Regions from separate parts of the Aquibium microcysteis genome, predicted to be linked through region 2. Evidence: riboswitches for the same ligand, from Rfam matches in the RefSeq annotation. Region 2 holds a riboswitch; each other region holds the start of a gene.

Region 1 (2,255 bases), 1.1 Mb from region 2:
GTCGGCGTCGAGGTCATGAAGTCGAAGGAGGAGATCAGGTCGTAGAACTCGATCGCCCGGGCCTCGCGGTCGATCTCGCGCAGCGAAAGCCCCATCGCCACGCGCATGAAGAAGGCCTGCGGCAGTTCGAAGCGATGGCCGCGGACATGCAGGACGTAGCGGTCGTAGAGCGTCTGGAAGCCGAGATAGTCGAACTTCAGGTCGCGCTCCGGCTTCAGCGCGGCGGCGATGCGGGCGAGGTCGAAGCGGGCAAGCTCCGGATCCAGCCGCTCGTTGGCGATGCCGGCCTTCACATAGGCGCGGAAATAGTCGCCGTAGCGTTCCGCCATCTCGGCCTGCGTGGCCTGCTCGGGCCGGCCGGCGACGAAGCTCAGCGCCTCGCGGCGCAGCTTGTCGAGCAGCAGCCGGGCGCTGACCTTGGAATAGTTCGGTTCGGTCTCGACGAGGGTCCGCGCGGCGAGGATCGGCGCCTGCGCCAGTTCGTCGAGCGAGATGCCGTCATAGAGGTTGCGGCGGGTCTCGACGAGGATCGCATCGGCCGCGACGCCTTCGAGACCGGCGCAGGCCTCGCCGATGACGGTCGCCAGGCGGGTTTCGTCCAGGGGCGCCCGCGTGCCGTCGGCCGTGGTCACGTGCAGCAGCGGGGCAGGGGCAGACTTCGCCGCCGAGGCGTCCGCGAGCCTGGCGCGTTCGCGCGCGCGCTCCTCGCGGTAGAGGACGTAGGCACGGGCGACCTTGTGGTGCTCGCCGCGCATCAGCGCCAGTTCCACCTGGTCCTGCACGTCCTCGATGTGGAAGACCCGTCCGGCATCGGCGCGGCGGGCGAGACCGGCGACGATCTGGGCCGTCAGGCCGGCGACGATGTCGTGGATGCGGCGCGAGGCGGCGGCGGACTGGCCTTCCACGGCCAGAAACGCCTTCGTCAGCGCTACCGCGATCTTCGAGGCATCGAACGGCGTGACCGAGCCGTTGCGCCGGATGAGGCGATAGCCCGGCTCGTGCGCCCGGGCTTCGGTGGCGGGAATCGGCGCGTGGGTCGCATAGGCTTGTCGTTCGGCAGTCGCAGTCATCATCATCCCCGATGGAGTTGGGGACGGAGAGCAGGCGGACGCATGCACGACGCCGATCGGCACGGGCCGACCGGAGCAAGCGAACCACCGGGACACCCCGCCCGTGGACGTTCATGATGTCGCGGCAGGTCTCCTGGCTCACAGGTCGCCGCTGCCGTCGGCCTTCCCAGCACACGATGGCGCCAGTGGCACTGCTTGACGGCAGCTCTCTGCTTACAGTTGCGGGGGCAGCGCCGGCTTTGAACCGGCTTCCCTCTTAGCCCTCGATCTTGCGATTCGAGAGACCGTGACCACCAAGTCTTGTGTCCTGGAGGGGGTGACTGTCAATCGCTTGCGTGCGTGCATCTGTGGATTGCACCCGGACGCGCCGTCAGTCCTCGGCGAGGATGGTCTCGATCCGGCGCATCTGCTCGCCGAGCATGTCGCAGTCGCGCGGCGAGGACTGCGCCATCACCTTGTCGATCAGTGCCGTGTAGACAGCGAGCGCCTCCATCAGCAGCGCCTCGCCCTCAGGCGTCAGCGTCAGCCGCATGACGCGCTTGTCGCTCGCGTCGTTCTCGCGCCGCAGCAGGCCCTGCTTCTCCAGCTGCGGCAGCAGCATGGTGATGTTCGACCGTCCGACCAGCAGCTTTCGCGCCAGATCGTGCTGCGACATGCCGGGGTGGCGGTAGAGATTCATCAGCATGTCGAGCTGCGCCAGCTTCAGGTCGAAGGGCGCCAGCGCCTTGGTCAGCGCGCGCACGACCGCCTTCTCGGCCCGCACCACGGCGATCCAGTTGCGAAAGCGCGGGTTGTCCCACGGCAGGTCTTGTTTTTTGTTCATGCTTGAACTAATAATGTTCACGGTTGAACGAATTTCGGATTCCCACCATGGCATCATTTCCCGCAAGTGTCATCCGCTCGACGTTCCGGCTGGCCGACCATCTGGCGCCCGTGCTCGCCGGCCGCGCCGCCTTCGAGCTGTTCTGCCGCACGCCCAACCCGGCAAAGCTTTCGGAGAAGGAGCGCGCGGCCGTCGCGCAGGCGGCCTCGTTCATGGCGGAGGCGCGGCACCACCGCCTGCCGATCCGGGCCGGCCACGTCATGGCGCATGATTTCCGGCCGCCGGAGGGCACGCCGTTCCGCCGCACCGTGCTCGTCCTGCATGGCTGGCGCTCGCGCACCGAGCACATGGCGGCGCTGGTC
Region 2 (2,255 bases):
CGCTGGCGAAGACGGAGAAGTTCTCGTTGAACCGGTACTCGCCGTTGATGTCGAGATTGCCGAGGTCGAAGGCGTCGTTTTCGGTCCCGAGCGCTGCGGACGAGATGCCGTCGGTATGATAGCCGGCCGCGTTGAACGACAGGCTCGCCTTGTCGTTGGCGGCGCGCAGCCCGTAGGCGCCGCGCACCGTGCCGTTCGAGCCCGCCTCGACGCCGACCAGATGCTTCACGCCGGGCTCGATCCCGCCGAGGGTCGAGACCGAGATGACGCCCGCGATCGCGTCGGAACCGTAGAGCGTGCTCTGCGAGCCCTTCAGGACCTCGATGCTGCCCACGCTGTCGGCGAGCAGATACTGGTAGGACGTCTGGACCTGGGTGCTCGTCGGGTCGGAGATGTCGATGCCGTTGTAGAGCGTCTTGACGTAGCGGCGGGGCAGGCCGCGCACGGAGAGGCTCGCCTCGGTTCCCTGACCGCCGGGAGAGGTAATGTGGATGCCCGGCAGCTGGTTCAGGTAGTCGACGATGAGAGGCCGCGCCTGCGCCTCGATCTCGTCCTTGCTCACGGTCTCCACCTTCGAGCCGGTCTTGGCCTTGTCGATGGGCGTGCGGTTGGGCGTGATGACGATTTCGCCGATGTCGAGTTCCTGAGCGAAGGCAGGTGCTGCGACGATCAGCGAAAGAACGGATACGGCGGCGGAAAGCGACAGCGCTTTCGTGTGATTCATGACGGTCCCCCGGGGCCGCGCCCCCTCGGACGCGGTCATGGTTGCAATGGTGCCGGTGGGATCGGTGTCGGGGTCCCCCAGCGATGACGAAAGCCACCACTGTGCGAGACAGCGCCGGAAGCTCCCCGCATCCGGAAACGTGACGGCCCGAGGCAGGTCTCCTGGCTTGCGGTTCAGCGGCCTGCCCTGCCTTCCCGAAGCGACGAACGCGCCTCAGTGGCATCGATGGACAGGCCTCGCCGCTTACAGTTGCGGGGGCAGCTACGGTCGCGATGCCTGCGGCACCGTCCCGTATTCCCTATCTCCTCCCGGCCTGCATTGGCACGGGAACCTCGGACGCCGACATATTAACAGTCCGTGAAGCGCCGGGTCAACGGTCCGGGCAAGCGCGATTCACGGTCGAGCGACCGGCGCCGGACGACCGCAGCGTGTTTAGCCGTACTAAAACAATCCGCTTGACTCGTTCCAGGCGGCGAGTCACGTTTTAGAAATACTAAAACGGGGGAAAGCGTGGCCGACCGGGTTGATCACGAGGGCTTTGCGGGTGCCGAGGCGGCGCCGCTGGGCGATCGCCTGCGGACGCGACGCCAGGCGCTCGGGCTGACCCTGAAGGAGGTCGCGGACAAGGCGGGCCTGTCGGTCGGCTTCATCTCGCAGATCGAGCGCGGCATCACCACGCCGTCGCTGTCGTCGCTGGTATCGGTGTCGCGGGTCCTCGGGCTGCACGTCTCGGAGTTCCTGTCGCAGCCCAAGGTCACGGCTTCGATGACCCGGAGCAGCCAGCGCCCGCATTATGCCGTCGGCGGCAACTCGCTGGTCTACGAACGGCTGTCCACCTCGTTTCCGGGCAACGTGCTGCGCAGCCTGATCATCCACGAGCCGCCCGGCTACCGCTCCGAACCGATCGCGCACGAGGGCGAGGAGATCTTCTACGTGCTGTCGGGGGCCATCACCGTCGAGCTCGAGGGGGAGACGAACATCCTCGAAGCCGGCGATTCGCTGCACTTCCAGTCCAACCGCGTCCACTCGTCGTGGAACCACACCGGCTCGCCGGCCACCATCCTGCACACCTGCACGATGGACGTGTTCGGCGACGACCCGGCCACGGAGGAACCGCACCCGGTCGTCCAGCGGGCGGCCGCGCGCGGCCGCAAACCATCCAAATCCAGGATCAACAAAGGGGAATCATGATGAAATCGATCGCCAGGCCGTTCGCGGCCGCGCTTCTCGCCGCCACCGTCCTCACGCCGCTCGCCGTCGCGCAGGCATCCGCGCAGACCGTGCTGCGCCTCGACGAGGTCGCCGTCGGCGAACTCGATCCGGGCAAGGCGTCGGACTATGCCGACTCCATCCTGATGTTCAACGTCTACGACACGCTGGTCCTGCCCGTGCAGGGCGGCCCGGGCTACGCGCCGCATCTGGCCGAGAGCTGGGAGGCCGACGGCAACGACTTCGTCTTCAAGCTGCGGACCGACGTGAAGTTCCAGAGCGGAAACCCGCTGACCGCCGAAGACGTCGTCTTCTCCTTCGA
Region 3 (2,255 bases), 2.3 Mb from region 2:
CGTCTGCGACAGGCAGGCCCGCTCGGCCTCGGCCAGCGTGCGGATCCCGCGCTCGGCCAGCCGCGGCAGCAGCGCCACGAAGACGTCCGCGGCGGCTCTCGCGTCCCCGGGTGCCTGGTGGCGTCCCTCGATGGGAATGCCGAGCCACTGCGCGATCATGTCGAGCGACTGGTCGGGCAGGTTCGCATTGGCCGCGGCCGAGAGCAGACGCACGCATAGCGTCCGCGGCCTGCTCCAGCGGATGCCGGCGCGCTTCGCCTCATGCTCGATGACGGCGAGGTCGAAGCCGATGGAAAAGCCGATCAGCACGCGGTGGCTGGCAAAGGCGTCGAAGCGGGCGAGCGCCTCCGCGAAGGCCGGCGCGCCGGCGACGTCCGCGTCGCCGATCCGGTGGATGGCGGACGAGGCGGGCGGGATCGGCATCTTCGGATCGACCAGCGTCTCGAAGGTCTCGCCGGTACGCACCCGGCCGCCCGAGATCGCGACCGCGCCGATCTGCACGATCCGCGCGGTGGTGGTGTCGAGGCCGGTCGTCTCGGTGTCGGCGCAGACCGCGTCGAGCGCGATCAGCGGCGTCGCCCCGCTCAGGATCCTCATGCGGCGTCCTCCCCCGGAAATCGCGTCAGACATAGCATGCGGGGTCGGACCGGCGCTTGATCCTGATCAGGCCCGCGCCGGTCGGGGGCCGGTGGACGGGCGAGTGGTCCGCCCTGGGGACTGTCGCCTTCCAATGCGGCCCATGTCGCATTCGTGCGATCCTGCCCGATTGCGACATGGTGTTGTGGGCGCGTTCAAGGTGCCTTCCGGCGGCGACGCCCGGAGGGATAATTGGGAAGCCGGAACCCCGGAAGGGGGAAGCCGGCGCTGCCCCCGCAACGGTGGCGGAGCGAGAAACCCGACGGGAGACCACTGGGCCTGAAGGCCCGGGAAGGTGTCGGGGAGGCCTGACCGGCCAGCTCCGGAGCCCGGAAACCAGCCTCGGACCTGTTGAAAACCGACTGATCGCGGTGGGCGGTCAAGAGGCGGAGCGGTTCGGGCAGCCCTGGCGGCGCACGCGCCGCTGTTCCTCCATCACCACCAGTTCAGTCCTTGTGCGGAAGCGAGGACGGACATGGACACGCGCAACGACATGCTGAGGCTCCTGAAGAGCCGGCGGCCGGGCTTCAGCCTGGAACAGCCCTTCTACACCGACCCGGACTACCACAGGCTCGACCTCGAACTCATCTGGTACCGCGACTGGCTGTTCGTCGGCCATGACTGCGAGGTGGCGAAGCCGGGCGCCTATTTCACGGTGCAGGTGGGCGACTATCCGGTGGTGATCGTCCGCGGCCGCGACGGCCAGATCCGCGCCTTCCACAATTCCTGCCGGCATCGCGGCAGCCGGGTCTGCACGACGCAGAAGGGCACGTCGGCGCGGCTGGTGTGCCCCTATCACCAGTGGACCTACGACCTCGACGGATCGCTCGTCTTCGCCAGGCAGATGGCGGAGGACTTCCGCAAGGAGGAGTTCGGCCTGAAGCCGGTCGCCTGCGAGAGCGTCGGCGGCTACGTCTTCATCTGCCTGGCGAACGAACCGGCGGACTTCGCTCCGTTCCGCGCCCTGATGGAGCCCTATTTCCGGCCGCACCGGCTGACCGAGGCCAAGGTGGCCTTCGAGAGCACCATCGTCGAGAAGGGCAACTGGAAGCTCGTCTGGGAGAACAACCGCGAGTGCTACCATTGCGCGGGCAATCATCCCGAACTCTGCAAGACCTTCCCGGAAGCGCCGACGGTGACCGGCGTCAACGGCGCCGAGAGCGACCCGGACATGCTGGCGCACTGGGCCAGATGCGAGGCGGCCGGCCTGCCGTCGCGCTTCCGCATCGACGAGCGCGGCCAGTACCGCGCCACCCGCGCGCCGCTGCTGCGCGACGCCGTCAGCTACACCATGAGCGGCCGGCGCGCGGTGAAGCGAAATCTCTCCGACGACGTCGCCGCCGACCGGATCGGCACGCTGCTCCTCTACCACTACCCGACGACCTGGAACCATGTGCTGGGCGACCATGCCGTGACCTTCCGCGTGCTGCCGATCAGCGCCAACGAGACGGCGGTGACGACCAAGTGGCTGGTCCACAAGGACGCGGTGGAGGGGGTCGACTACGACCTCGCCGAACTCACCCACGTCTGGACCGAAACCAACGACCAGGACCGCCGCATCGTCGAGGAGAACGCCTTCGGCATCCGCTCGCCCGCCTACGAGCCGGGACCCTATTCGG

Evidence for each region. Region 2 has a riboswitch for cobalamin ahead of IAI54_RS14005 (TonB-dependent receptor plug domain-containing protein). Riboswitches for the same ligand answer to the same signal wherever they lie in the genome.
Region 1: linked by a shared signal. The riboswitch ahead of IAI54_RS08785 (ribonucleoside-diphosphate reductase subunit alpha) and the one ahead of IAI54_RS14005 (TonB-dependent receptor plug domain-containing protein) in region 2 are both predicted to bind cobalamin.
Region 3: linked by a shared signal. The riboswitch ahead of IAI54_RS03350 (aromatic ring-hydroxylating oxygenase subunit alpha) and the one ahead of IAI54_RS14005 (TonB-dependent receptor plug domain-containing protein) in region 2 are both predicted to bind cobalamin.

What each region holds. Positions count from the first base shown of each region.
Region 1 is NZ_CP061080.1:1,919,303-1,921,557, reverse strand. It holds gene IAI54_RS08785 (ribonucleoside-diphosphate reductase subunit alpha) at 1-1,070, opposite strand, end outside; cobalamin riboswitch at 1,177-1,374, opposite strand; gene IAI54_RS08780 (MarR family winged helix-turn-helix transcriptional regulator) at 1,441-1,893, opposite strand; gene IAI54_RS08775 (alpha/beta fold hydrolase) at 1,941-2,255, shown strand, end outside.
Region 2 is NZ_CP061080.1:3,034,265-3,036,519, reverse strand. It holds gene IAI54_RS14005 (TonB-dependent receptor plug domain-containing protein) at 1-724, opposite strand, end outside; cobalamin riboswitch at 859-1,074, opposite strand; gene IAI54_RS14000 (cupin domain-containing protein) at 1,235-1,915, shown strand; gene IAI54_RS13995 (ABC transporter substrate-binding protein) at 1,912-2,255, shown strand, end outside.
Region 3 is NZ_CP061080.1:730,026-732,280, forward strand. It holds gene IAI54_RS03345 (DUF294 nucleotidyltransferase-like domain-containing protein) at 1-597, opposite strand, end outside; cobalamin riboswitch at 778-995, shown strand; gene IAI54_RS03350 (aromatic ring-hydroxylating oxygenase subunit alpha) at 1,112-2,255, shown strand, end outside.